DNA from 2 places in the Lutispora sp. QWL-02 genome. Region 1 is predicted to be linked to the other one. Evidence: a T-box and tRNA genes for the amino acid it is inferred to sense, from the RefSeq annotation. Region 1 holds a T-box; the other holds one or more tRNA genes.
What was found. A T-box is a leader RNA that pairs with one kind of tRNA and senses whether it is charged. The one in region 1 lies ahead of leuS (leucine--tRNA ligase), so its partner is inferred to be a tRNA-Leu.
Positions count from the first base shown of each region.

Region 1 (4,216 bases):
TCAATCAAATTCCTCCAAGATTGTAGAGAAACTTGGAACCGAAATTGAACTCAGAGAAAAACTTAATGGTGCAGATCCATATGAGTGGGCTAAAGAATATATAAAAAGGTTAAATGAAGAAGAAAAGGAACAAACACGAAAAATACTTGTTCCTTTCGAACAGTCTAAAATTATTTCGAAAGGCGAACAACGTTCCTTCAACGGCGGGTATCTATTCCTGCAAAAAATATATCATGAACTAAAGCTTAATAAGATTTGCAAGTATATTTCCCAAAAATATAAATTTGGTTTTGACCTGGATTCAATTCTTTCCAGATTAATCTACGGCAGAGTTATCTTCCCTTCTTCAAAACTCGCAACTTATGCGCTTTCTAAAAGGTTTATTGAACAGCCGAATTTTGACTTGCATCAAATATACCGAGCTCTTGAAGTACTCGCCAAGGAGACTGATTTTATTCAATCTTGTTTATACGAAAACAGCCTGAAAGTTTCAAAAAGAAATACCGGTATACTTTACTATGATTGCACCAATTACTTTTTCGAAATTGAACAAGAGGATGGAGATAAGCAATATGGCCCTTCTAAAGATCATAAGCCTAATCCAATCATTCAGATGGGTTTATTTATGGATGGAGATGGTATTCCTCTAGCGTTTAGCATCAACAGAGGAAATATGAATGAACAGTTGACTTTGAAGCCATTGGAAAAGAAAATTATTTCTGACTTTGAGCTTTCTAAATTTATCATCTGCACCGATGCAGGACTGGCTTCTGAAGATAATCGAAAGTTTAACAGCAAGGATGATCGTGCCTTTATTACAACACAGTCTATAAAAAAATTAAAAGAACACCTAAAAAAATGGGCTCTTGACCCAGATGGCTGGAAACTCCCGGGTAGCGAAAAAACCTATGCCATTTCTAAGCTTGATGAGATGATAAATAAAGCTACTACTGAAGATAAAGCAAAAATAAAAGCTGCAGTCTTTTACAAGGAACGTTGGATCAAAGAAAATGGCTTTGAACAAAGACTGATTGTAACTTATTCTATTAGATATAGGGATTATCATCGTAAAATTCGTAGTTCTCAAATAGAACGTGCCCGAAAGGTTATAGATACAAACCCAATAAAAATCAAGAAATGCAACCCTAACGATTATAAAAGGTTTATACATAAAACAAGCTATACCCCGGATGGAGAAGTCGCAGCAAAAGAGATCTATAGCATTGATTCTTCACTCATAGAGAAAGAAGAAGCCTTCGATGGTTTTTATGGAGTTTGTACAAACCTTGAGGATGATGTATCTAAAATCATCAAAGTAAATCACAGAAGATGGGAAATTGAAGAATGCTTTAGAATTATGAAAAGTGAATTCAAAGCAAGACCTGTGTACTTAAGAAACGATGACAGGATTGAAGCTCATTTCACCACTTGCTTTATATCTTTGATTATTTACAGGTTACTTGAAAAGAAGCTCGAAGAAAAATACACATGCCATGAGATTATTAGTGGGCTAAGAGATATGGGCTTTTTGGAAGTTAAAGGCGAAGGGTATGTTCCAACCTACACTAGAACAGATTTTACCGATGCTATTCATGATGCTTTTAATTTTCGAACAGACTACCAGATTGTTACTACAAATATGATGAAAAAAATTTTTAAAGATACGAAAAAGTAAAAAAAGTACGCACTTTTTACATCAATATTAAATCCTGCAAGATTCCTTGTATCAAGGCTTTGCAGGATTTCTATTTTGTTCAACTGTCAAAGAGGGGATTGTAATGTTGTAAAATATGTAAGTCAATAACAAAATATTTAAAAATTGTATAATAAGGCACGGAGAAAGATTCATTTTAATAATAGAAATGGATACAGGGTAATATGTTGTTGCCCTGTATTATGGCGTTATACTGGCTTATAAACTATTCTTTATGTTTACAAAATGCGATTCTTCCGCCTCTTTATTTGTACATTATTGAACTTTTTATTGTAAGACTTAATGCCACTATCTTGTTTAACAAATTGAATGCAATGACAAAGCTGGGCAGAGGTTGCGTTTACAATGTCAACTGAGCCACATGATATTGATACACAAGATTAATCTAAAAATATTGACAAAGATGAAATTTTGCGATAAAATCACATACAATATTACAAAAGTGAAGAATGGGAATAGTAGAAGAATATGAAGCTTATAGAGAGCCATAAAACGGTGGAAAATGGCAGCGTTCAATCTTCAAACTCACCCAGGAGCTGCTGCCTGAAAATAGTAGGGTAAGACGGCGCCCGCCGTTATAGGGCTTCAAGTGGATTAGTTCAGTGTTGAATGATGATCAATTAGAGTGGTACCGCGGTTTGCCCCGTCTCTTTGCAGGAGACGGGGTTTATTTTTTTATCAATATGGATGGAGTGATAAGCATGTATAACGTAGAAGTCGATAGGAAATGGCAAAAAAAATGGGAGGAAACCAAGCTGTATAAGTTCAATCCTGATAGAGTGGATAAGAAGCTTTATTGTCTTGAGATGTTTTCCTACCCATCCGGTGCAAACCTTCATGTAGGACATTGGTATAATTTCGGACCTACAGACTCCTGGGCAAGATTCAAGAGGCTCCAGGGCTATGAGATATTTCAACCTATGGGTTTTGACGCCTTTGGCCTGCCGGCAGAAAACTATGCAATAAAAACAGGGATACACCCCCATGATTCTACCATGAAAAACATTCAAACAATGGAGAAACAGCTCAAAGAAATTGGAGCGATGTTTGACTGGGATTATGAAGTGGTTACCTGTTTGCCCGAATACTATAAATGGACCCAATGGATATTCCTGCAGCTTTACCATGCAGGTCTTGCTTATAGAAAAGAAGCGCCTGTAAACTGGTGCCCCAGCTGCCAGACAGTTTTAGCCAATGAGCAGGTAATAGACAGCCATTGCGAGAGATGTGATTCGGAAGTCACCAAGAAGAATCTTACTCAATGGTTCTTTAAAATAACAGCCTATGCAGAAGAGCTTTTGCAAAAATTGGAGGACCTTGATTGGCCGGATAAAACGAAAAAGATACAAAAGAATTGGATAGGCAAATCAGAGGGCGCTGAAATAGAGTTTAAAGTTGAAAATTCCGATATAGCTTTCAAAGTTTTTACCACCAGAGCGGATACATTATGCGGAGTAACCTATGTGGTGCTGGCCCCTGAAAGCCCAATAGTGGATAAAATTGTGTCCGGAGATTGCCGCAATTCAGTAGAAGAATATAGAGAATGGGCGAAGAAACAGAGCGAGGTAGACAGATTATCCACTACAAGAGAGAAAACTGGTGTATTTACAGGAGCCTGCAGCATTCATCCCATAACCGGCGAAAGATTGCCCATATGGATTGCCGATTATGTACTGGCAACCTATGGTACCGGATGTGTAATGGCAGTGCCGGCACATGATGAAAGAGATTATGAGTTTGCACAAAAGTTTGATCTTCATATCAAGAGAGTTATTGAAAGCGCTGACGGCAGCGATGCTCCATTGCCTTATGTAGACTATGGAGTATTGGTCAACAGCGGTGAATTTGACGGGATGACATCTGCAGATGCCAGAATGAAGATCGTAGATAAACTGGCCAGAGAGAACAAAGGCGAAATAAAGATAAACTACAGATTGAGAGATTGGCTGGTATCCAGACAAAGATATTGGGGCTCTCCTATCCCTGTAGTTTACTGTGAGCATTGCGGGACAGTGCCGGTACCTGAAAAGGATCTGCCTGTGCTGCTTCCATATGATGTAGAATTTACTCCCGATGGAGAATCACCGCTCAAAAAGTGTGAGGAGTTTATAAACACCACCTGCCCCAAATGCGGAGGGCCGGCTAAGAGAGATGCGGATACATTAGACACCTTTGTATGCTCTTCCTGGTATTACTTGAGATATCCGGACAATAAGAATGCAGATGAGGCATGGAATAAGGAATGGATAGACAAGATGCTGCCTGTGGATAAATACGTGGGCGGTGCAGAGCACGCAGCAATGCATCTTTTGTATGCCCGATTCTTTACTAAGGCATTGAGGGATTTAGGATATTTGAAATTTGACGAGCCCTTTACATCTTTAAGACACCAGGGAGTAATACTGGGACCTGACGGTAATAAAATGAGTAAATCCAAGGGTAATGTCATTTCCCCCGATAGCTTTATCAGCGAGTACGGATCTGATGTATTCAGATTATATC
Region 1 covers NZ_CM177762.1:1,891,219-1,895,434, forward strand. Annotated here, with positions in the region: gene AC4HCY_RS08680 (IS1634 family transposase) at 1-1,675, shown strand, start outside; T-box leader at 2,151-2,368, shown strand; gene leuS (leucine--tRNA ligase) at 2,416-4,216, shown strand, end outside.

Region 2 (4,216 bases), 730 kb from region 1:
ATCAAGGGTGTCCACAGAACAAAAGGGATGATCACTTCCCTCTGGGATATATTGTTTTTGCTGATGACCCTTATGATAGCAGTATGGGCCATATTCTCCAGCAATTATGGTGATTTGAGGATTTATGTTTTTATAGGCTTCGTCGTCGGCTTCTTTTTATATGAAAAAATAATCAGCAAAATAGCAGCAGCGTTATTTTCCTATATACTTCAATCCATAAGAGCTGCAGTAAAAAGAGGGAGCCGTTTGATAATTTTGCCTTTAAGGTTTTTATGGTATTTTATTGTACGCCCTTTTTCCAAGATAAGGGAATATTTGAAAACAAAAATAATAAAAACTAAGAAAAAAGCATTATTGCCTAAAAAACTATTGAGAGATGCGAAGAAATATTATAAACTGATAATTAAAAGGGATAATCATAAAGAGGATGAACAACGGCTATAGAAATTTGGGAGGATAGGCATTATGAAGAGTAAAAGAAAAAAGAAAATAATATGGACTAATTTTTTTGCGTTTATATTTATTCTTTATGCTGCCTTCACCATTGCCAGCCAGCAAGTCACCATATACAGGCTGAAAAAATCACAGCAGGAGATATCCGGGAAAATTCAAACAGCCAAAAAAGAGAATCAAAAGCTGCAGGACATGCTTAAGGATACTTCAACCAAGGAGTATATCGAGAAAGCAGCCCGGGAGCAGCTTGGATTGGTTAAGCCCGATGAGAGAGTATATGTTGATCAGTCCTCGTCTGATGTCAATTTGCAAGAAGGGGGTAATTAGTTATAGTAATTTTTTTCTAATATCTTCTGGAAATTATTTTTAATTATCACCCATTGCAAATTAAAGGAGGAATTTTTTCAGTATGCCTATAGAGGAAGGTATGATAGTTGATGGAGTTGTAGCCAATATAACCAAATTTGGTGCTTTTGTTCAACTATCGGGGGGGAAAACCGGACTGGTCCACATTTCAGAGATTGCTGATACGTATATAAAAGATATAAACAGCTATCTAAAAGAAAAACAATCGGTCAGAGTGAAGGTATTGAACATAGACCGAGACGGAAAGATAAATCTGTCGATCAAGCAGGCCCAGACGATTAAAAAGTCCACAAAGCCTGTTGAAATAGACTGGCAGCAAGAATTTAAGAAGACCCAGAACGGAAGCTTTGAGGATAGGCTTTCGAAATTCATGAAGGAGAGCGAGGAAAGGCTTCAGGAATTTATGAAGAATAGAGAGTCAAAGAGAAGCGGCGGTTATAGCCGCAAGGGAGACATTGCCCAGAGATAAAATTATATAATCAATGATACTGTCAGTTATGCTGACAGTATTGTTTTTAAAAACTAACATAAAGGAGATTCGTATGAGTAAAATTGCCGCAATAGATTTGGGAACTAATTCTATAAGATTGATGTTATGTGAGGTTGTAGGAGGTAATTTCAAGCGAAAGACTAAAGAAGTTATTACGACCAGGATAGGCAAAGATATGGGACATTCAAGCTTGCTTACCGAAAAAGCGATGCAGAAAAACATTGAAGCGATCAAATATTTTATGAAAAAAGCGGAAGACTTTGGAGCGGAAAGGATTACAATAGCTGCTACCAGCGCTATAAGAGATGCAGGCAACAGAGAAGATTTCCTGGAAAAGGTGAAAAATGAAACCGGTTTGACCATAAAAGTTTTAGATGGAGAAGAGGAAGCAGCGATAGGCATGTTTGGAGCATCCTATGGCCTCGGGAAGAGTGAAAACCTTCTTGTTATAGATGTTGGAGGCGGAAGCACTGAATTGGTGTTGAGCGAAGGTGAGAATATCCTTTATTCTGCCAGTATTAATGCAGGAGCCGTCAGGATGACGGAAAAGTTTATCAAAACAAATCCGATCCATCAATCAGATATAAATGCCCTGGAAAAAAATCTGGATCTTTTGTTTAGGGACGCTTTATCTTTTTTGAAAAATAAGAAAATAGGCAGAATAGTGGCTATTGGCGGTACCGCGACAACTGCGGCTTCGATTTTCCATCAAATGAAAGTATATGATTGGGAGATAGTTCACAATACTATATTAGCCAGAGAATTTTTAAACAAAATTTTTGAAAACTTGAAGGCTATGTCGGTTAAAGAAAGGTATGTTGTAAAAGGCTTGCAGAAAGAAAGAGCCGATATCATACCTGCAGGTATTTTTATAACAAAATATATTATGGAAAAGCTGAATGCTGAGGAGATCATCATAAGCGAAAATGATAATCTTGAGGGCATGGTAATAAAATACAGCGGAGTCTTTTAGAGCCTCCAATTCAGGATTTTTTTATATTTCATAAAATTGTTGTTGACGATTGGGGATAAAACATATATAATTATATTTGTCGCTGTACGGTGATAGCCGAGCAGTTGGCCGGAGTGGCGGAACTGGCAGACGCACAGGACTTAAAATCCTGCGGTCCCAAAAGACCGTACCGGTTCGATTCCGGTCTCCGGCACCAGTATTCATCGCGGGGTAGAGCAGTCCGGTAGCTCGTCGGGCTCATAACCCGGAGGTCGTGGGTTCAAATCCCTCCCCCGCAACCAAAATTTAAAAGATGATTGTCATGATGCATTACAATCAGATAACGGCGGCGTAGCTCAGTTGGCTAGAGCATTCGGTTCATACCCGAACGGTCATTGGTTCAAATCCAATCGCCGCTACCATTTATTTTTGAAGCAAAAGATATGGCCCATTGGTCAAGCGGTCAAGACATCGCCCTCTCACGGCGGTAACGGGGGTTCGATTCCCCCATGGGTCACCATAAAGCCTATAATAATTTAGATACGCTGGTGTAGCTCAGCAGGTAGAGCAGCTGACTTGTAATCAGCAGGTCGGGGGTTCAATTCCGTCCACCAGCTCCATTTGAAACAAAGCTTGCAAAGCAAATAACTTTGCAAGCTTTTTATAATTTATAGGGAAGTATAGATTTCTTTTGCTCCATAATCTTGAAGTATGGTATAAAAAATGCCATAATATTGCTAATAAAGAAGTAAGGGAGATAAAGCTATGTTGCATATTGGAGAAAAAGCACCTGATTTTACATTGAATGACAAGGATGGCAATGCCGTAAGCCTTTCTGATTTTCGAGGCAAAAAGGTGGTCGTGTATTTTTATCCCAAGGATAATACTCCCGGATGCTCACGCCAGGCTCAAGCCTTTAAAGCTTTATATGACAGCTTTAAGAACAATGATATTGTGATCATAGGCATCAGCAAGGACAGTGAAAAATCCCACCAGAGCTTTGTGACCAAATATGAGCTGCCTTTTATCCTGTTATCGGATCCGGAGCTCAAGGCAATTCAGGCATATGGTGTATGGCAGGAGAAAAAAATTTATGGCAAAACAAGCATGGGCGTAGTGCGCTCAACTTATATAATCGATGAAGAAGGAAAGGTTATGAAGGTTTTTCCGAAAGCAAAGCCTGATACCAATGCGGCAGAAATTTTAGAATTTCTCGTAAAATAGAAGATTCAATAAAAAATATCGCAAGTTTTGCGATATTTTTTATTATGCATGGGAAATCCCCATTAAAAGGACTGTAAAGTCTTTTTTTAATAAAATGCATTTTATTCATAAAAAATCAAAAAATGTTCTACATATTAATTCGCTAAATAAACAGAATATCTAATGAAATCAATTTTAAAATGAGGTGAATTGAAAATGACAGTGCAAAGCGATTTAAAGAAAGCCATAGCATCAGCAGAGGCTGCAAAAGGCACTTATTCGATGGCGGCCGAGTCTACTGAAGATCAGACCGCAAAACAAAAATATGAGGAAATGAAGGTAGATATGGATAAGCATCTGATGTATCTGAACAACCGCCTGAACTATCTGAACAGCAGCAACAGCCTGAATCAGCAGCAGAGTCAACAGCCCCTCGAGTAATCCGGCGCATTAGTTTTAAAATGCGATGGGGAACGGCAAACACGAAAAGTCACTGAAACTTCACAAAAAATCCTTCCGTGTTTTTCCGTGAAAAATTCCGTGTCTTTCAGTGGTTTCCGTCTCCTCTTTTGTCGCATTATTTTAAGATTATGTCATTTCGTTGTTTAACTTGTCACAAATATTTTTTCCCGCCCAAACCTAACTTGACAAATATTTCAGCCAGCTTTTGGTAATATAAACTTTACAGGATTAAAGATAAAGACTTCATAGTATTTGCAGAATCATAAAATTGAAGCGGTTGGCACAAAAGC
Region 2 covers NZ_CM177762.1:1,164,414-1,168,629, forward strand. Annotated here, with positions in the region: gene yabQ (spore cortex biosynthesis protein YabQ) at 1-444, shown strand, start outside; gene ftsL (cell division protein FtsL) at 466-780, shown strand; gene AC4HCY_RS05125 (S1 domain-containing RNA-binding protein) at 863-1,288, shown strand; gene AC4HCY_RS05130 (Ppx/GppA phosphatase family protein) at 1,362-2,282, shown strand; tRNA gene AC4HCY_RS05135 (tRNA-Leu) at 2,390-2,478, shown strand; tRNA gene AC4HCY_RS05140 (tRNA-Met) at 2,487-2,563, shown strand; tRNA gene AC4HCY_RS05145 (tRNA-Met) at 2,607-2,683, shown strand; tRNA gene AC4HCY_RS05150 (tRNA-Glu) at 2,707-2,781, shown strand; tRNA gene AC4HCY_RS05155 (tRNA-Thr) at 2,806-2,881, shown strand; gene bcp (thioredoxin-dependent thiol peroxidase) at 3,027-3,485, shown strand; gene AC4HCY_RS05165 (DUF1657 domain-containing protein) at 3,681-3,905, shown strand.
Region 2: it has a tRNA-Leu gene. The T-box ahead of leuS (leucine--tRNA ligase) is inferred to sense a tRNA for this amino acid. The anticodon was not compared.